3 regions of the Massilia hydrophila genome follow, and region 1 is predicted to be linked to each of the others. Evidence: predicted binding sites of a transcription regulator. Region 1 holds the regulator's gene; each other region holds the start of a gene.
The links. The regulator sigma-54, encoded in region 1, starts transcription at its own class of promoters, with help from an activator protein. The targets are predictions, from matches to a motif close to TGGCANGNAANCTGCTTT.

Region 1 (6,677 bases):
GCAGGCCGGCCTGATTTTCGAAAACAATTGCGGCATCGCGCGTTCGACCGTCTCGGACAACCTGTTCGCGCGCGAACGCCTCGGCTCTACCGGCCTCGGCCACGGGGTCGCGGTGCCGCACGGCCGCATCAAGGGTTCCAAGAGCCTGAAGTCGCCACTGGCCGCCTTCGTGCGCCTGAAGGAACCGATTCCTTTCGAATCGCCCGACGGGCAGCCGGTCAGCCTGCTGTTCTTCCTCCTGATCCCCGACCACGTCACCCAGCAGCACCTGGAAATCCTGTCGGAGATCGCCGAGCTGTTCTCGGACGAAGCCGTGCGCCAGGCACTGGCCACCGACCCGGACCCGAAATCGGTCCACGAGCGCATCATCAATTGGCAGCCGAGCCTGCAGGCCCTGGGCTGACTCGTAGTAGACTATCTACGCGGCAATGTCGCCGCGTCCCCATGCCATGCCCATGCTGCAGACCCCGCTGACCATCCAAAGGCTGTACGACGACAACCGGGACAGCCTGCAACTGGGCTGGTTCGCGGGCTTTCCCGGCGGCGAGCGGCAGATCGCGGGCGACGCGGCCTCGGCCGCCGACCAGGTCGGCCACCTGAACCTGATCCACCCGGGACGGATCCAGGTCTTCGGGCACCAGGAACTGAACTACTACCACCGCCTGAAATCGAGCTCGCGTACCCACGTGATCGGCGAGCTGATAGGCGGCGGCCCGCCGGCCCTGATCATCGCCCAGGGCCTGGAAACCCCGCCCGACATCCTCGCCATCTGCGACGAGCAGAACATCCCCCTGTTCTCGACCCCGCTGCCGGCGGCGCAGGTGATCGACTTCCTGCGCGTGTATCTGTCCAAGAAGCTGGCGCAGCGCGTCATCATGCACGGCGTGTTCATGGACGTGCTGGGCGTGGGCGTGCTGATCACCGGCGAATCGGGCCTGGGCAAGAGCGAGCTGGGCCTGGAACTGATCTCGCGCTCGCACGGCCTGGTGGCCGACGACGCGGTGGAATTCTCGCGCATCGCGCCCAACATGATCGAAGGCCGCTGCCCGCCGCTGCTGCAGAACCTGCTGGAAGTGCGCGGCCTGGGCCTGCTGGACATCAAGGCGATCTTCGGCGAGACGGCGGTGCGGCGCAAGATGCGCCTGAAACTGATCGTCCACCTGGTCAAGCGCGGCACGCTTGACGAAGAAGTCGAACGCCTCCCCTTCCAGCACCCGACCGAGGATGTGCTCGGCCTGCCGATCCGCAAAGTCGTCATTCCGGTGGCGGCCGGCCGCAACATCGCGGTGCTGCTGGAAGCGGCGGTACGCAATACCATCCTGCAGCTGCGCGGCATCGACACGCTGCAGGAATTCATGGAGCGGCAACGTCAAGCGATGAGCGGCGACTAGGTCCGCAATGCGCGGCAGGTTTGGGTTATCATCTTGACCATGCACATCGTCCTCATTACCGGTATTTCCGGCTCGGGCAAATCGGTTGCCCTGAATGTCCTGGAAGACGCAGGCTACTACTGCGTCGACAACCTGCCGCCGGCCCTGCTGCCGGCCCTGGTCCACGCGGTCAGCGAGAAGGGCACCGACAAGATCGCGGTCGCGGTCGATGCGCGCAGTGCCGAATCGCTGGTGGAACTGCCGGTGAGCGTGCGCCACCTGAAGGAAGAAGGCCACAGCCTGAAGGTGATGTTCCTGACCTCGAGCACGCACTCGCTGGTGGCGCGTTTCTCGGAGACCCGGCGCAGCCATCCGCTGTCGCACGAACTGCGCCCCGGCGAGAACCCGGCCTCGCGCCGCACCCTGATCGAATGCATCGCCGAGGAACGCGAGCGGCTGTCGGCGATCGAGAACCTGGGCCACGTGATCGACACCTCGGAACTGTCGGCCAACAAGCTGCGCGCCTGGGTCAAGGAACTGGCCGACCTCCAGCACGCGCCGCTGACCCTGTTCTTCGAGTCCTTCGCCTTCAAGGTGGGGGTGCCGCTGGACGCGGACTTCGTGTTCGACGTGCGCGCGGTGCCGAACCCCTATTACGACCTGGCGCTGCGCCCGCTGACCGGGCGCGACCAGCCGGTGATCGACTTCCTCGACGCCCAGCCCAGCGCGACCGAGATGCTGGAGGATATTCGCGCCTTCGTGGCCAAGTGGCTGCCCTCGTTCAAGACCGATAACCGCTCCTACCTGACGGTGGCGGTGGGATGCACCGGCGGGCAGCACCGCTCGGTGTACATGGCGGAGCGGCTGGGGGCGTATTTCGGGCAGAGCGAGCGGGTGATCATCCGGCATCGGGAGCAGCCGAAGCACGCCGCGGGGTAATACGGGCTGCGGCCCTTGATTGGTCGCGACCGTAGGGTGGGCGGCTGTGCCGCCCACGCGGCGATCTGTCAATCAGCCGGGCCGGCAGATCTTGCTGCTTGACCGCGTGGGCAGGAATCTGCCCACCCTACGAAGAACAGCGGTCAGGCCAGGTGCCGCAGCGGATGCGCATGGTCCGGCCACACCGGCTCGAAGAACCGGTCCACCATCTCCTGCGTCACGCCTTCAAGCGTCGGCGGATTCCACCGGGGCTGGTTGTCCTTGTCGATCACCAGCGCGCGCACGCCTTCCAGCACTTCGCCATGCTCGAAATTGCGGCGCACCAGGTTGCGTTCCATGCGCAGGCAGTCCGCCACGCCGAGCGCGGCGCCGCGCTGCAGCAGTTCGTGGGTCACGCACATCATCAGGGGCGAGCGCTGGCGCATGGCCTTGAGCGCCTTCTGCGCGAACGGGTTCTCGTCGCGCGCCAGCGAGGCCATGATCGCGCCCACCGAGGCCGCGCCGAAGTGCGCGTCGACCACGCCGCGCTGGGCCTGCAGCTCGCTCGTACCCGCCTGGGCGGCGAACGGCGCCGCGAAGTCGCGGATCGCCTGCGGCAGCTGCGCGCCCGGTGTCACTTCCACCAGCGCCATCAGCGCGCCCAGCTCGGCGCCCGGCACGAACACGTCCGCCAGGCCCACGTAGAGCGCATCGGCGGCGCCGATGGTCAGCCCGCTCAAGCCCAGGTACTGGCCGAGCTGGCCCGGCGCATGCGACAGGAAGTGGCTCCCGCCCACGTCCGGGAACAGGCCGATGTTCACCTCGGGCATGGCCATTTTCGTGCGTTCGGTAACGATGCGCAGCCCGCAATCCGGGCCGCCCTGGGCGATGCCCATGCCGCCGCCCATCACCACGCCATCCATCACCGCGATGTACGGCTTCGGATAGAAGTGGATCAGGTGGTTCAGCGCGTATTCCTCGGTGAAGAAATCTTCCAGCAGCGCGCTGCCGCCCATCGGCGTGACGCGCCCCATTTCGTGGAAGAAGCGGATGTCGCCGCCAGCGCACAAGGCCTTCTCGCTGCTGCTGGTGATCACGACCGCCTCGACGCCGGCATCTTCCTTCCATTGCAGCAGGATGGCGCTCAGGGCGCGCACCATGTCGAGCGAGAGCGAGTTCAGGGCTTTCGGGCGGTCCAGCGTAATGACGCCGGTGCGGTTGGCGACGCGGGTCAGGACGGTGTCGGTCATGATGGGCTTCTGTGGTCGAAAAGACATGTATTCTACAGAAGTACAGCGCCAAACCGAAGCACTGAAAAGTAACAACTGATGATTTGCGGAAAGCAAAAAGGGCGTCCCTCCGACGCCCTTGCGATTGGTGGCTACGGCCCGTCTTTACGCGGCGGCAGCTTCTCCGTTGTCCGGAAGGCGCTTGTGCGCCACGTGGCTATGGTCTTGCAACATGGATTTGTGTTTCAGAACCTGTCGGTCCAGCCTGTCCATCAGCGTATCGATCGCCGCATACAGGTCTTGCGCGGCGCTGGCCACATGCAAAATCTTGCCCGACACCTGGAGGTTGATCTCGGCTTTCTGCCTTTTTTCTTTTTCAGTGAGATTATCGATGGCGAGGAACACGTGGGTGTCGATCACGTGATCGAAATGGCGGGTGATGCGCTCGAGCTTATTCTGAACGTATTCACGGATGGCGGGGGTGACTTCGAGATGGTGGCCGCTGATTGTGAGGTTCATACACACTCCTTTGGAAAGGTGCCCCGCCCGCGCCACAAGGTGGGAGTGGGCAGGTGCTTTACAGGGATTTGCGGAGGCTGACGGGCGGAATCTTGAGCGCTTCACGGTATTTGGCGACCGTCCTGCGCGCAATGACCATACCTTGTTCCCCGAGCATCTCCGCGATCTTGCTGTCGGAAAGAGGATTCCTAGGGTCTTCTGCTCCTGTCAATTGCGCAATGAGTGCGCGGATCGCCGTCGAGGAGGCTTCTCCCCCCGCTTCGGTGGCGACGTGGCTTCCGAAGAAGTACTTCAGCTCGAACATGCCGTGCGGGGTCAGCATGTATTTCTGCGTGGTTACACGCGAGATCGTGCTCTCGTGTAGGCCTAGTGTATCAGCTATCTCACGCAAAACAAGAGGGCGCATGGCAACCGCGCCGTGGCTGAAAAAGTTGCGCTGGCGCTCGACGATCGCCTCGGCAACCCGCAGGATCGTGTCGAAGCGCTGGCGCATGTTCTTGATCAGCCACTTCGCTTCCTGCAGCTGCGCGCCCATCTGGCTTTCGCTCTTGCCCTGCTTGAGCAGGCTGGCGTACAGGTTGTTCACGCGCAGCTTGGGCATCACGTCCGGGTTGAGCGACACCGCCCAGCCGCTCTTGGCGCGGCGCACGATCACGTCAGGCACCACGAAGTCCGACACGCTCGAGGCGAAGGCCGCGCCCGGGTGCGGGTTGCACTGGCGGACCACGGCCTGCACTTCGCGCAGGTCTTCGTCGTCGCAGTCGAGCGCCTTTTTCAGCTTGGTGTATTCGCGCTGGGCGAACCAGCTCAGGTAGCCTTCGACGATGGTCAGCGCCAGGCGCCGCGTCACCAGCGGCACGCCCGGCATGCGGCGCAGCTGCAGCGCCAGGCATTCGGCCGCGCTGCGCGCGCCCACGCCCACCGGGTCCAGGCTCTGCACCAGCGCCAGCGCGCAGCGCAGCTCGTCCATCTCGATCTCGAGCTCGGCCGGCAGGCGCGCATGGATCTCGTCGAGCGGCTCTTCCAGGTAGCCGTTGTCGTCGAGCGCGTCGATCACCAGCTCGGCCAGCGCGCGGTCGCGCAGGCTGCAGCCGGTCAGGCGGATCTGCTCGGCCAGGTGCTGGCGCAGCGAAATGCCCTCGGCTTCCAGCTGCGGGCGGCCGTCCTCGTCGTCGCCGCTGCGTGCGCCGCCGCCTTCGCCGCCCCAGTCGCTCTCGCCCTCCCTGCCGTCGTCGCGCTCGCCATCGGCGGCGCCGTCCTCGAACCCCTCGCCTTCCTTCGGCGCGCCGGCATCAAGCGCTTCCTGGCCCGGCTGCGGCGCCTCGCCGCTGGCCGGCGCGCTGTTGATGGCGCCGTCGGCCAGCAGCCGCACCGAGCGGTCGAGCGGATCGTCGAGCCGCTCCAGCAAGGGATTGTCATGCAGGATCTGCTCGATCTCCTGGTGCAGTTCGAGCGTGGACAGTTGCAGCAGCCGGATCGACTGCTGCAGTTGCGGCGTGAGCGCCAGGTGCTGCGAGGTGCGAAGCTGGAGGGACTGTTTCATGCAGGAGGCGTTCGTGGCTACATGCGGAAGTGCTCGCCCAGGTAGACGCGGCGCACCGATTCGTCGGCGATGATGTCGTCAGGGCGGCCCGAGGCCAGCACCGCGCCCTGGTTGATGATGTAGGCGCGGTCGCAGATGCCGAGCGTCTCGCGCACGTTGTGGTCGGTGATCAGGACCCCGATGTTGCGCTCCTTCAGGAAGCGCACGATGCGCTGGATCTCGATCACGGCGATCGGGTCGACCCCGGCGAAGGGTTCGTCCAGCAGCACGAAGCGCGGGTTGGTGGCCAGGGCGCGCGCGATCTCCACGCGGCGCCGCTCGCCACCGGACAGCGACAGCGCCGGGTTCTCGCGCAGCTTCTCGATCTGCAGTTCGGCCAGCAGGGTGTCGAGCCGTTCGTTGATCTCGTTCTTCGACAGCGCCTTGCCGTTGGCGTCGTGCTGCAGCTCGAGCACGGCGCGGATGTTGTCCTCGACCGTGAGCTTGCGGAACACCGAGGCTTCCTGCGGCAGGTAGGACAGGCCCAGCACCGCGCGCCGGTGGATCGGCAGGCTGGAAATGTCGGTACCGTTGATGTCGATGGTGCCGGCATCCGACGGCACCAGGCCGACGATCATGTAGAAGGACGTGGTCTTGCCGGCGCCGTTCGGACCGAGCAGGCCGACCACCTCGCCGCAGTCGACCTGCAGCGAGACGTCGCGCACCACCAGGCGCTTGCCATAACTCTTCTGCAGGCCCTTGACGATCAGCGTGCTGCAAGCCGCGGATGCTGCCGTCATTGCTTGGCACCCTCGGCAGGTGCCGCGGCCGGGTTGCGGCGCGGCGCGATGATCAGGGTGCCGCGTCCGCCGCCGACCTTGCTGGCGCCGCTGACGTCGTTGCGCACCTGCGCCACCTGCTTGCGGTTGTCGTAGGAAATGAAGGGGCCGCGGATCTCGTTGCTCATGCGGCCGTTCTCCAGTTCGCGCACTTCGGCATTCGCGAACAGCTTCACCAGTTCGGCGCGGTCATCGTATTCGATGCGCTGGGCCTGGCCTTCGACCCACAGGTCGGGACCGCCGTCGCGCTTCTGGCGGAAGGTGGCGGTCTTGCCGTTGT
Region 2 (6,677 bases), on a different contig from region 1:
TGGTGACGATGCGCGCATTTTCGGCGCCGGTGGTCGGCTATGCTGTGTCGATTGCCCACCCGACCCTAGCGCCATGAGACCCCTCGTCCACAGCCTTTCCCTCGTCCTCGTACTTGCCTGCGCCGGCACCCATGCGCAACCGGTTCCGGCCGAACTTGCTCCCACCCGTATCGCTGTCGGCGCAGCGCCCTATCAGGTGCAGTACGCCACCGCCGGCGCCGGCCGCTATACCGTGATCTTCGAATCCGGTTTCGGCACCGACCTGCGCGCCTGGCGCAAGGTCGCACCCGAGGTGGCGAAGAGCGCCCGCGTGCTTGCCTATTCGCGCGCCGGCCATGGCGGCTCCGATCCGCGTCCCGAGCCGCGCACCATCGCCCAGAACACGCTGGAACTGGAACAGCTGATCGCAGCGGCGAAGCTGGCGCCGCCCTTCATCCTGGTCGGCCACTCGTATGGCGGCCTGCTGGTGCGCTCGTTCGCAGCGCGCCATCCGCGACAGGTGGCCGGGATGGTGCTGGTCGACCCCAGCGACGAACGCTTCAACCCGGCCCTGCGCAAGCTCGACGCGGCGCGCGCGGCGGAGGACGACCGCAAGTTCGCCGGCTTCGTGCCGGCCAAATTCCAGCCCGAGCTCCAGCTGCTGCAGCCAGTGCTCGACAGCGGCAGCCTGCCGCTGGACGGCAAGCTGCCCGACGTGCCGGTGGTGGTACTGAGCTCGGTGCAGCAGGCGGACAAGCCAATGTTCTTCCTGGAGACCGAGGCCGCGGTGGCGATCAAGAAGGACCTGCATGCGGACTTCTTGCGCCAGTTCGGCGACGGCCAGCAGGTGCTGACGACGAAGAGCGGCCACAATATCCAGCTCGAGGAACCGGAACTGGTGGTGGCCGCCATCGGGCGGGTGATTGCGGCGGCCGACAGGCGCGCCGGCCAGGATTGACGCAAGCGTTGTGACGAAAGGCGCCCCGCTCAGCGGGACTGTCCGCCGTGCGCAGGCTTACTGCGCGCCTTGCGCGCTCTCCTGCATTGCGCCAGAGACCAGGTCAGGCTGCTTGTTCTGCCGATACAGGAACACGCCCATCGCCGCGGTGGCAAGCACGAGGAACACGCTTGCCGGGTCTACCGTGACATTGACGCGCACATCCACTTTTACGTCTTTCATCGTCTGTCCTGATGCATGGTTGATCCCGCCGGCACCTTGCGCCGGTCCGGGCCAAGCATAGCACGGCCGTTTTTCAGGCCTGTTCCGGCAGGGCGGCTGCGGATCAGGGACGCTTGAGCTGGCCGATGACGCTCGCCACCTTGGTGGTGATGACGTCGACCGCCGGACCGTTCGCGCCGTGCGGCAGGATGACGTCGGCGTGGCGCTTGGTCGGCTCGATGAACTGCTTGTGCATCGGACGCACGGTTTCCAGGTACTGGCTGACGATGCTTTCCATCGTGCGGCCACGCTCGGCAATGTCGCGCTGCATGCGGCGGATGAAGCGCACGTCGGGCGCCGTGTCGACGAAGATCTTCAGCGACATCATCTTGCGCAGGTCGGCGTCGTACAGGGCGAACAGGCCCTCGATCACGATCACCGGCGCCGGCTTGACGGGAATGGTCTTGTTGGAACGGTTGTCGATCGTGAAGTCGTACTCCGGCATCTGGATCGTTTCGCCGTTGCGCAGCGCGCGCACGTGCTGCACCAGCAGGGGCCAGTCGAAGGCTTGCGGATGGTCGTAGTTCTGCTTGCGGCGTACTTCGGGGCTCAGGTCGGACTGGTCGCGGTAGTAATCGTCCTGCATTACCACCGACACCATGTCGGCGCCGAACGAAGCCAGCACCTGCTGGGTTACCGTTGACTTGCCGCTGCCGCTGCCGCCGGCAACACCAATGACAAACGGAAGGTAGGAAATCTCACTCATCCCGTCATGATACCGGAGCGGCGCACGAACCGACAGGGGCCGATGCGCATCGGAAGGCGGCATTCCTCTTTCTTTGGTAAGAGACGATTTTTTTTACAGCAATGACTGTAGTAAGTCGTTCTCGATATTCAAGTTATTGTATTCAATAGGAAATATTCTTTGGCATGGTGTTTGCTTATAGCAAGTAGCAGTCGTACTTACACTAATCACAAGGGGATTTCCATGAATAAAACACTCTTTAAACTGCTCGGCGCCTCGCTGTTCGCCGTTGCCACCACCATGGCCGGAACCGCCAGCGCCAAGACCATGCTCGGCCAGGCGCCGGACCCGTCGCTGATCGTCAAGGCCGGCGGCTTCGAATGGGTCTACGCAGGCCCCTGTGCCGGCACGGGAAACACCTGCGGCGCCGTGGTCTTGCACCATGATTTTGCCTTCGCAAGCGAAGAACAGTGGAATGCCAGCTTTACCAGCCTGGAAGCCTTGCGTACGGCATTCACTTCCAATGGACAGACGCTGTGCGCGTCCACCTACTTCAATACTGTGTATGACCATTGCGACCTTGGCGACATGACGGCGGGCTACGTCTGGCATTCGCCGCTGGCGCCTTCCGAGTCTCATCGCAATGATGCCGCCTCCGAAACCTTCCTGGTGCGCGTCACGCAAACCCCGCCTCCGGGAGACGTGCCGGAACCGGCCAGCCTGGCCCTGCTGGGCCTTGGCATGGCCGGCATCGCCGCCGCGCGACGCAAGCAGTCGCGCTAGGCTGCTGCGCGTTCAGGCCGGGCGCGTGGCGCCGGCCGCAACGCTGCCGAACCAGGCGCCGTAGGGCGGCAGGGTCAGCCTGCCGCCATCCGCCCGTCCCGGCAGGCCGTGCACGTTGAGCGCCTGCGCGCCGGCGGTCTCCGGCCACTCGAAGCTCACCTCGCTATCCGACAGGTTGAACGCGGCCAGTACCTCGTCCATCCCCTCCACCGAGCGGCGCAGCGCCAGCACCGGTTCCGGCGCATCGAAGAAGCCGATGTCGCCGCGGGTCAGCTGCGGCATGGTCTTGCGCCAGGCGATGAAGCGGCGCTGGAAGTTCAGCATCGAATCCGGGTCGGCGTCCTGCGACGCGACGCTGGCGGCCAGGTGCGGTCCGGCCACCGGCAGCCACGGACTGCCCGTGGTGAAGCCGGCATGCGGCGCCTCGGCCGTCCAGGGCATCGGCGTGCGGCAGCCGTCGCGGCCCTTGAACTCGGGCCAGAAGGTGATCCCGTACGGGTCCTGCAGCAGCTCGAACGGCACGTCGGCCTCAGGCAGGGCCAGCTCGTCGCCCTGGTACAGGCAGGGCGTGCCCCGCAGCGACAGCTGCATCGCCAGCACCAGCTTGGCCAGCGCCGGCGTGGGACGCTGGCCGGGCGCATTGCCCCAGCGGGTCACGACCCGGATCGCATCGTGGTTGCCCACCGACCAGGAAGCCCAGCCATCCTTCACGCGCTCCCGGAAGTCCTCGACCTGCTGGCGGACGTGGCTTGCCGTGAACTGCGGCGTGAGCAGGTTGAAGCTGTAGGCCATGTGCAGCTTGTCGCCGCCTTCGGTGTACTCGGCCATCTGCGCCAGCGCGTCGTCCGAACTGACTTCGCCGATCGAGACCGCGCCGAATTCGTCCAGCTGGGCGCGTACCCTGCGCAGGAACGCGATGTTCTCGGGCTGGGTCTTGTCGTAGAGGTGGGCCTGCATGCCGTACGGGTTTACATCCGTCACGGTCGCGGTGTCGCGCACCAGGGCCGGCGGGTTGCTGCGCAGCTGGCGGTCGTGGAAGTGGAACACGCAGGCATCCATGCGCACCCCGTCCACGCCGCGCGCGAGCCAGAAGCGCTGCGCGTCCAGGTGGGCCTGCTGCACCTCCGGGTTGTGGAAGTTCAGCTGCGGCTGGCTGACGAGGAAGTTATGCATGTAGTACTGCTTGCGCCGGGTATCCCACTGCCAGGCCGAGCCGCCGAACACCGACAGCCAGTTGTTGGGCGGGCAGCCGTCCGGCAGCGGGTCGGCCCACACGTACCAGTCCGACTTCGGATTGTCGCGGCTCTTGCGGCTCTCGACGAACCAGGGATGGGTGTCGGCGGTGTGCGACATCACCTGGTCGATCATGATCTTCAAGCCCAGGCTGTGCGCCTTGTCGATCAGACGGTCGAAGTCGGCCAGGGTCCCGAACAGCGGATCGACGTCGCAGTAGTCGGCGATGTCATAGCCGAAGTCCTTCATCGGCGAAGTGAAGAAGGGCGACAGCCAGACGATGTCCACGCCCAGGCTCGCGATGTAGTCGAGCTTTGCCGTGATGCCAGGCAGGTCGCCCACGCCGTCGCCATTCGTGTCGAGGTAGCTGCGCGGATAGACCTGGTAGATGATGGCTTCTTTCCACCAGTCGGGCTTGTCGGTCCTGGGAGTCTGGGTCATGGCTGGTCCGTGGAAGATGATCGGAATTCTAGGCAATATACAGGATCATTTGAGACTTTACAATCGGCCAATCTTTGCACGAAAGAACACTTATTTCTTTGATTTCAAAGGCTTATAAAAATCTCTCGCTTCAGCCTCCCGGCGATAAGTAGCAAAACTACGCCGGATATGTATCTGCTTTGTTTCGCAGCGATATTTTTATTGCAAAGTAACTCGGCCTCGTCATAGGATCGCGTCTGTTGCGATTTTTCGAGGAAGCCATGACCTCCACAGCCACCGAAGCAAAGAGCGAACCAACGAGCGGCGGCCGCATGCCGCGCCAGATCCCCTACATCATCGCCAACGAGGGCTGCGAGCGGTTCAGCTTCTACGGGATGCGCAACATCCTCACGCCCTTCCTGATCTCGTCCCTGCTGGTATTCGTTGCCCAGGACCAGCGCGCAAGCGAAGCGAAGCACGTGTTCCACGCCTTCATGATGGGCGTGTACTTTTTCCCGCTGCTGGGCGGCTGGCTGGCCGACCGCTACTTCGGCAAATACAACACCATCTTCTGGTTCAGCCTGATCTACTGCGCCGGGCATGCCTGCCTGGCGATCTTCGAGCACAGCGTCCAGGGCTTCTACTTCGGCCTGTTCCTGATCGCTTTCGGGTCGGGCGGCATCAAGCCGCTGGTGGCTTCGTTTGTCGGCGACCAGTTCGACAAGACCAACAAGAGCAAGGCCAAGGTGGTGTTCGATGCCTTCTACTGGATCATCAACTTCGGCTCCTTCTTTGCCTCGGTCTCCATGCCGATCCTGCTGCGCGACTACGGTCCTTCGGTCGCCTTCGGCGTGCCGGGCATCCTGATGTTCATCGCCACCATCATCCTGTGGAGCGGCAAGAAGAAATACGTGCACGTCCCACCCGCCCCCGCCGATCCGCACTCCTTCCTGCGCGTGGTACGCACCGCCCTGTTCGCGAAACAGCCGGGCGCAGGCCGTCCCGGCCTGTTCATCGCCGCTGCGGGCGTGCTTGGCGTGCTTGCGTCGGTGGTCAAGGCCCCCGAATGGGGCTACCTCATTGCCATCTGTACCGGCCTGGTACTGCTGCTGGCCTGCGTCGGCATCGGCGCCTCGATGCAACTCGAACGCGCCCGCGGCGTGCACCCGGATGTCGCCGTCGACGGCGTACGTTCCGTTCTGCGCCTCCTGATCGTGTTCGGCCTGGTGACGCCGTTCTGGTCGCTGTTCGACCAGAAGGCCTCGACCTGGATCGTGCAGGCCAATACCATGTCTACCGAAGTCGACCTGTTCGGCTGGACGTTCGAGGTTCTTCCGGCCCAGATGCAGGCGCTGAATCCGCTGCTGGTGATGCTGCTCATCCCGTTCAACAACCTGGTGCTGTTCCCGCTGCTGAACAAAATCGGTTTGGTGCCGACCGCCCTGCGCCGCATGACGGCCGGCATTGCCTTCTCGGCACTGGCCTGGATCGTGGTGGGCCACCTGCAGGTGCAGCTCGATGGCGGCGACGCGGTGTCGATTGCCTGGCAGATCCTGCCCTACGCGCTGCTGACCCTGGGCGAGGTGCTGGTCTCGGCGACCGGCCTCGAATTCGCCTACAGCCAGGCCCCAAGCTCGATGAAAGGCGTGATCATGGCGCTCTGGTACCTGGCCGTCACCGTCGGCAACCTGTGGGTGCTGATCGTGAACCAGGGCGTGAAGAACGAGACCGTGATCGCGCGCATCGAGAACTCGGGGGTGGGCGTCATCGCCTTCCAGATGTATTTCTTCGCCGGTTTCGCCATGCTGGCCGCGCTGGCCTTCGGCCTGTACGCCAAGCGCTACAAGATGGTCGACCACTACCGCGCCTGATACGGGCGCGTTCCCACGGCGGGCGCGGTTTATCTGCGCCCGCCCTGCTTCCTCCACTTCCTCGCCACGATGACCCGACTTCAGAATGCACCAGCAGCGGCCGCACTGGCGGCCGCCGCCCTCGCCTCGTCCGCCCACGCCGCGGTTCCCCTGGAAACCTGCAACGATCCTGGCTTCCAGCAGGTCCTGCACGCTTCGAGCACCACCCTCGACGCGCGCGCCGTCTGGCTCGACCGCCGCCTGCTCACCTGGCCGGGCGCCGAGGCCGACGGCAGCTTCCGCCTCTACCATTCAGGCAAGGCATCGATCGTGGCCAAGCCCGGCATGAAGATCGAAGGCGCCGACGGCAGCCTGCTGCTCGAGGCAACGGAAGCCGAGCTGCCGGTACGCTTCAAATACGTCGCTGCCGGGCCGCTGCTGTCGGTGCGCGCGTCCGACTTGCCGCGCATGCCGGCGCTGCACCGCGGCCAGCTGGTGCTGGTGCAGG
Region 3 (6,677 bases), 300 kb from region 1:
CTGCTTGCCTTCACCGGCTACCCGCTTGGCATGCGCCTTGGCCTGCACGCCGCGACGCACCGCGCCACGCTCGCGGCGATCGTCCCGGCCGTGCGCCCATCGGCCAGTTCGCGCCAGCTCGATCCGCGCGCCATCAACCAACTCCAGCGCGACGCTTTCGACATCTTCCAGCTGGACGGCACCGCCTACCCGGGCAACAGCGGCAGCCCCCTGTACCGGCCGGAGGGTGGGGCGGTGGTCGGCGTCATCAATATGGTGTTCCTCAAGGGCTTGAAAGAGGGCGCCGTCAGCAATCCGAGCGGGATCACCTATGCGATTCCGGTGCGTTATGTGCGTAGTCTGTTGCAAAGAAGCCCATAGTATTTCAACGGTGCACGAGGTTGCCGAAGTGCTATGATATAAAGATAGGCTCGATAATGTAGTAGCCAGCAGTGGCCGGAAAACGGGCTGCCGCCAGCTAAAACCAGGGGACTTTGAAGTGAGCTCGAAAACCATGCACAAGATTAAGCGGACAGCCCAGGCTGTCGCCGTCGGTTGCCTGTTCGCACTAGGCGGCTGCGCTACCCCACCTTCGCCGGTCGTCGACACGGCGGCCGTCAATCCGGAATACCTGATCGGACCGGGCGACAGCATCAACATCATCGTATGGCGTAATCCGGAAGTGTCGATGGCGGTACCGGTGCGCCCCGATGGCAAGATCACCACGCCGCTGGTCGAAGACCTGCCGGCTGCGGGCAAGACCTCGACCCAGCTGGCGCGCGATATCGAAGCGGCGCTCGCCAAGTTCATCCAGCAGCCAGTGGTGACCGTCGTGGTGTCGAATTTTGTCGGCAACTACAGCGAGCAGATCCGGGTCATCGGACAGGCGGCACGTCCGCAGGCGCTGCCCTACCGTAAAGACATGTCCTTGATGGATGTGCTCATCGCGGTAGGCGGCGTGACCGAATTCGCGGCCGGTAATCGCGCCAGCATCATCCGGACGGTGGACGGCAAGCAGCAGAAGATGCAGGTGCGCCTCGACGACTTGATCAAGGATGGCGACATCTCCGCCAACCTGTCCATGCGTCCTGGCGACGTCCTGGTAATTCCAGAGAGTTTCTTCTAAGCGCTAAGCTTTCTTACTGAGCAAAGCAAGCGGCTGGAGCAGGCATCTTCGCGGATGCCTGGCCAGCCGTTTTCTGTTTGGTCCGAACTGGTCCGAACTGGTCCGAAGCAGCAGGCTGTGGCAAGCGTATAAAAAGACAGTAGAAAGACAAATGGCCGGTACCCTTGCGGATACCGGCCATTTGCCGGTGACCTGCCTTCCACACCGGGCGGAGGGCAGCGGTCGATTACTTGGCAGCGCGGCGGCGGCGCAGGCCAGCCAGGCCGGCGAAGCCCAGGCCCAGCAGGGCCAGCGAACCAGGTTCCGGCACCTTGGCCATCACGTCGCCGCTGGCGTCGACGGTCCAGCCGGCTTCTGCCGACTGGCCGGTCTGGCCGTAGGTGACCTTCAGGAACATGTCGTGTGCCATGCCGTTCGGGTCAAACTGCATGTTGGTGTCGAACATGCGGGCCCACGAGCCACCGGTCACATCCAGGTAAGCCTGGCTGCCGCCCGAAATGGTGTTGTTGGCGTAGGAGGTGGTGTAGGTGTACTCAGGGAATCCACCCAGCACGCCCTCGCCAAACACGGCCGACAGGGCCAGGGTACCAGGAATATCGGTAATGCCCGTGTAGCCCTGATCGCCGATGCGGCCGTCCGGACCGTAGGAGCTGTTGTAGTTCTGGCCGGTCAGGTACATGTTCAGCCAGCCGCCGGTGCCGAGCGCCAGGGTCTGCGGCGTGAGGGAGCCGGTGACTTCGACGTAGGTATCGCGGATGCCGCCAAACATGCCGGTCATGTACTCGCCATTCTGGCCAGCGGTAAAGATCAGGCTGCCATCGGACACGCGGCTGATACTTTGGACCGAGAAAATACCCCAGGTATCTTCGCCAGACTGGCTGTTCGGCGCTTGCTGGATGCCAGGCACGGCATTGCAGGCTGCGACGCTGGTGCACTTCACGCCAGTAGTGTCACCGTAGCGAATGGTACCGGCGTCAAAGGCGTTGATGGTGATTTTCAGGTCACCTGCAACCAGGGTCACTGCGCTGGCTGGAGCGGACAGGCCTGCGGCCAGGGCAACACCAGCGACGATTCCCGAGATTTTCTTCATGTTCATTTGATCATTCCTCACAAGTTGTTGACAGGACTCCGACACCTAGGTCTATAGCAGGAGTCGTGCCAGCTCTAAAGGAAGAGCGCTAAGTCGTTGATCTTATTTCACATTCTTGTTAGCAATATTAAAATTGTGTCTTTCATATTTTCAACATGTAAGGCTTACCGACAGTGAGATAGCGCACACAAGCATCGCGTTTTAGGGGAAATTGCACTACGATACCTGCACGTTCACCGACTGAGACTTGCCAATGACCACTTTCAATTACGACACTTTTGTTACGCGAAACAAGGGCTACATTGCCGCCGACACCCAAAACAAGGTAAGCAACGCCCGTCTCCTGTTCGCGGGTTGCGGGCTGGGCAGTAGCACGGCGATCTGCGCTGCCCGCACCGGCTTCCAGCATTTCGTGCTCATCGATGGCGACACCGTCGATGCCCACAACCTGAACCGGCAGTTCTTCGATTTCGACGACATCGGCACGCCAAAGGTGGAGGCGCTCAAGAAGCAGATCCTGCGCATCAATCCGGAGGCGAACGTGGAGATCCATGTCGCCATGCTCGACAAGGACAATGCCGCCGGCCTGGTCGGCAGCGTCGACCTGATCTTCGACACCATCGATTTCGTGGACCTGGAGGCGGTGCTGGCCCTGCATGGCAATGCGGCTGCCCAGGGCAAGCCCATCTTCACTGCCATGAACATCGGTTTTGGCGCAGGCGTGATGTATTTTCCGCCGGGTGGCGGCAATTCCTTGCCGGCCATCCTGCAACGCGACGTGGAGGCGGCCGCCGCTGAAGGCAATCTCAGCTATACGGCGGTGTTCCAGCGTGTGATGGGGCGTATCGGTGCCCATCTTGACCGCCAGGTCATGGAAGAGGTGGCCAAGGCCCTGACGATCATGGAAGACGGCACCGCCTGCCCGGCCTCACAGATCGCCGTCGGCAGCTTCTCGGTGGCGGCACTGGCGATGGCGATGATGCACGACGTGCTGGCGGGAATGGAGGTGCCGGCGGCGCCGCAGATGGTGATCCACAGCTTCCGCAATCACGTGACGAAGATGGTCAATATCGCTAGTTGAGATCGACCGGTACCTCGCCCAGTTCCCGCTTGCGCACCACATGCAGGCGGGACGGGTGGCTGTGCTCGACCACGGGCGGCTTCTCGTTGAACCAGGCCGCCAGGGTCGGGTTGCTCTGGTTGAGCTTGCGGCTCAGGTCATGCAGGTCCAGCACGTAGGGCGTGACCGCACCATAGTAATTCGCTTCCGGACCGATCGCCATGAAGCGGAAACCCATTTTCTTCAGGGCGTGCGCGAGCGAGCGTTCCATTGCGGCGTACCAGAAGCGGATGCCATGCGACTGGCTGTGCCGAAACATTTCACGGTACATCCCCAGCAGCAGCATCGGTGAGCTGCGGTCGCGCCGGTCGACCGCCGGGTCGAAGGGGGGCGGCGTTTCGCTGTGGCCCATGAGACCGGGAATCCCCAGCACGCTGTCGGCACGCCGGCGCCGGTGGGTCTTCTTGACCACGAGGCGCGAAATCTCGGCCGACTGCCCACGGTCGGGCATGTCGAAATCGCTGAAGACTTCGCAATGCAGTTCGAAAGGGTAGGGCTTGGGTGCCTGCGGCTGGACCAGGCGCACGGCGCCGACCAGCTTTTCATCCATGGTAAAGGCGGCGAAGTGGGTGGAGACGTCGTCGTAGTCGTCGAACTCCATGCCGTCCACGGACTGTTCGGGCTGAAGAAAGGCGCATTCCAGGCAATATATCTGGTGCCTCAGCCTGAAAATATCACCCGGCACGGCACCGCTATTGCCACCGCGGTAGGCCCGGAAGATCTTGCGGTTGACGTGGTCGACTGTTTCCTGGTGTGCCCCGAACTCTACGCGGGACAGGAAGGCGTCTGGATCGACGCGTGCTTTTCCATTGTCCATCAGTAATTTCGTCCAGTGTTGGACCCCGTTATTTTTTCCTGAAACGGCCCTCCATATAGCTGGCGACCATGGTCTTGGCCATGATCCAGAATGGAATTGGTTCGTCGTTGAACCAGGCTGCCAGGAACTTGTTTTCTAATCGTAAACGCTCGAGCAATTCATCGAGGTCCGCCATGTGGGGAGTGACTGGACCGTAGTAATCGACCTGCGGTCCGATCGGTACAAACCTGAACCCCATCTTGTCGAGCGAGCGTGCCAACGACCTTTCCATCGCGGCATACCAGTAGCGGATACCGTTCTGGCGGCTGTGGCGGTACATCTCACGGTACATGCCGAGCAATAATAGCGGACTATTGCCGCGCTTGTCGCGCCGCACGGTTGAACGCGGCTTAATCGTCTTCGTGCTGCCTTTTTCCACGAAATCCTGCGAAATACCCTCCATCGAGTCGCCACGACGCCGCCGGTAGGTCTTCTTGACCACCAGGCGCGAGATCTCGGCGGCATGGTCCCGAGGAGGATAATCGAATCCCGGAAAAGGCGCGCAGTGCGTCTCGAACGGATAGGGCTGGCCAGGGTGCGGCTGGACCAGGCGTACCGTGCCGATCATGTCCTTGTCGAGGGTGTAGGCGGCAAAGTGGGTGGCGCAGTCGTCATAGGCGTCCGTTTCCTGTCCATCCTCGAATTCAGTGGCATCGAGATAATGTCGCTCTAGGCAATACACGTCATACCGCAATTTGTAGATCTGCCTGAGCACCTCGGATTCCATATTTCCCTTCAATACCTTCTGAAAGTAAAAATAGGGAATCAGCACATCCCGCTTGCCCTGCAATCGCGCGGCAAGCCGTGTGAAGAAACCAGCTGGCATGGGGTCGTAGCCTTGTTGGGTAACAGTGGTCATGGTCAGCTACCAGGGCAGCCGTGGCGGGATGGCGGCGGCCAGTGGCCGCCGCCACAAGACTTACAGCTGGCCCATCAAGGCCTTGGCTTCTTCCATGGAGGCGAAAGGCTTGCCCGAAGCGAGGCTCTTTTCAAGCTCCTTGCGCGCATTCGCCTTGTCGCCGGCCTTGGCCAGCCCGGCCGCCAGGTGGAAGCGGATGTCCTGCGCGTCCGGCGCGCTGGCGGTCGCCTTGCGCAGCAACTCCACGCCGCGTGCGGTTTCTCCTTTCTCCACCAGGATCCAGCCCAGCGTATCCATGACGGCCGGATTGTCGCTCGCCAGCTTGTAAGCCCGCTCGGCGGTCGGCAGGGCGCGTGCATCCTTTTCCTGCTGGTAGGCCCAGGCCAGGTTGTTGAGCGCGGCGGCATTGTCCGGGCTGGCCTTGAGCATGCCTTCCAGGCTGCCGATGGCCTGCTTGAACTGGCGCTTGGCGAGGTAGCTGTCCGCAACCAGCATGCCGACCATCTGGTCGTTCGGGTTGGCCGCATGGTACTTCGCCAGGCGCGCCTGGGCTTCCGCTTCCTTGCCGCTCTGCTTCAGGATTTCGCTGATCTTGATCAGGTGCACCGGTGCCTTGCTCAAGGCATAGGCTTTTTCATAGGCCGCCAGGGCCGGCTCCGTCTTTTTCTGGGCCAGCAGTATTTCCGCTTCCATCTGGAAGCCGAGATGCGATTTCGGCTCATCCTTCTGCAGCTGGCGGGCAAGCGCCATGGCTTCGTCCGGTTTACCGGCACGCATCGCCAGTTCGACCTGGGCCAGGCGCGCCTGCACGAACTTCGGATCGAGCGCCAGCGCGCGTTTCAGGTTTTCGCTCGCGGCCGCATCATTCTTGGTCAGCATGTTGGCCGCAGCCAGGCGCATCTGTACCATGGGCGACTTCGGCAACACGGCAGCCAGCTTACCGTAGGATTCACGGGCCCCGGTATAGTCCTTGGTGGCAATCTGCGCCTGGCCCATCAGGTCCAGCAGTTCCGGGCTGGATGGATTCACGGCGATCATCTTGCGCGCCAGGGCGAGGGCCTTGTCGGCCTGCTTGTTACGCAGGTAGTGCACGCCGAGGTTGGCGGCCGGGCCGACGGCTTCCGGATTCTCCGACTGCGCTTTTTCCAGCCAGGTGGTCGCGCCTTGCGGACGACCAGCCTGCAGTTCCAGCGCCGCCAGCGCGCTCATTGCATCGATGTTCTTCTTGTCCTTTGCCAGCATGGCCTCGAAGCGCTTCTTTGCCGCGCCAGGATTCTTCTCTGCCAGGTCGAGCCGCGCCAGGTTCGCCACGGCGGGGAAGAAGGTCGGGTTCAGCGCGACGGCCTTTTCGAAGCTGGCGCGTGCGTTCTTGATGTCCTTCTTGCCGAGGTAGACGCCACCCTTCACGTTCTGCACGGCCGGGTTGTTCGGCTGGGCTTTCTCGAGTGACTGGACGGCGGCCAGCGCCTTGTCGAACTGGCCACGACGCATTTCCGCCTGGACCAGGGCAAAGCCGGCATCCGCGGATTTCGGATCAAGCGTGGCGGCCTGCTCCAGTTCGCCGATCGCCTTGTCCATGTTGCCTTGGGCCATTTGCGACAGGCCGAGCGAGGTACGGATGCTGGCCGCGCCCGGCGCCAGCGCACT

Region 2: a site for sigma-54 is predicted at 2,065-2,082, ahead of LE190_RS00870 (PEP-CTERM sorting domain-containing protein). Genes of this name have one in related genera too.
Region 3: a site for sigma-54 is predicted at 2,249-2,266, ahead of LE190_RS08045 (PEP-CTERM sorting domain-containing protein). Genes of this name have one in related genera too.

Annotation. Positions count from the first base shown of each region.
Region 1 covers NZ_JAHYBX010000002.1:502,232-508,908, reverse strand. The annotation lists gene LE190_RS09455 (PTS sugar transporter subunit IIA) at 1-403, shown strand, start outside; gene hprK (HPr(Ser) kinase/phosphatase) at 456-1,391, shown strand; gene rapZ (RNase adapter RapZ) at 1,431-2,309, shown strand; gene LE190_RS09440 (enoyl-CoA hydratase/isomerase family protein) at 2,453-3,538, opposite strand; gene hpf (ribosome hibernation-promoting factor, HPF/YfiA family) at 3,683-4,036, opposite strand; gene LE190_RS09430 (RNA polymerase factor sigma-54) at 4,095-5,579, opposite strand; gene lptB (LPS export ABC transporter ATP-binding protein) at 5,597-6,358, opposite strand; gene lptA (lipopolysaccharide transport periplasmic protein LptA) at 6,355-6,677, opposite strand, start outside.
Region 2 covers NZ_JAHYBX010000001.1:216,031-222,707, reverse strand. The annotation lists gene LE190_RS00885 (alpha/beta fold hydrolase) at 74-937, shown strand; gene LE190_RS00880 (hypothetical protein) at 995-1,159, opposite strand; gene udk (uridine kinase) at 1,263-1,904, opposite strand; gene LE190_RS00870 (PEP-CTERM sorting domain-containing protein) at 2,127-2,666, shown strand; gene LE190_RS00865 (alpha-glucosidase) at 2,679-4,340, opposite strand; gene LE190_RS00860 (POT-type proton-dependent oligopeptide transporter) at 4,601-6,190, shown strand; gene LE190_RS00855 (alpha-1,6-glucosidase domain-containing protein) at 6,260-6,677, shown strand, end outside.
Region 3 covers NZ_JAHYBX010000002.1:202,556-209,232, forward strand. The annotation lists gene LE190_RS08035 (S1 family peptidase) at 1-360, shown strand, start outside; gene LE190_RS08040 (XrtA/PEP-CTERM system exopolysaccharide export protein) at 494-1,105, shown strand; gene LE190_RS08045 (PEP-CTERM sorting domain-containing protein) at 1,332-2,201, opposite strand; gene LE190_RS08050 (ThiF family adenylyltransferase) at 2,449-3,276, shown strand; gene LE190_RS08055 (PEP-CTERM/exosortase system-associated acyltransferase) at 3,269-4,132, opposite strand; gene LE190_RS08060 (PEP-CTERM/exosortase system-associated acyltransferase) at 4,161-5,030, opposite strand; gene prsT (XrtA/PEP-CTERM system TPR-repeat protein PrsT) at 5,091-6,677, opposite strand, start outside.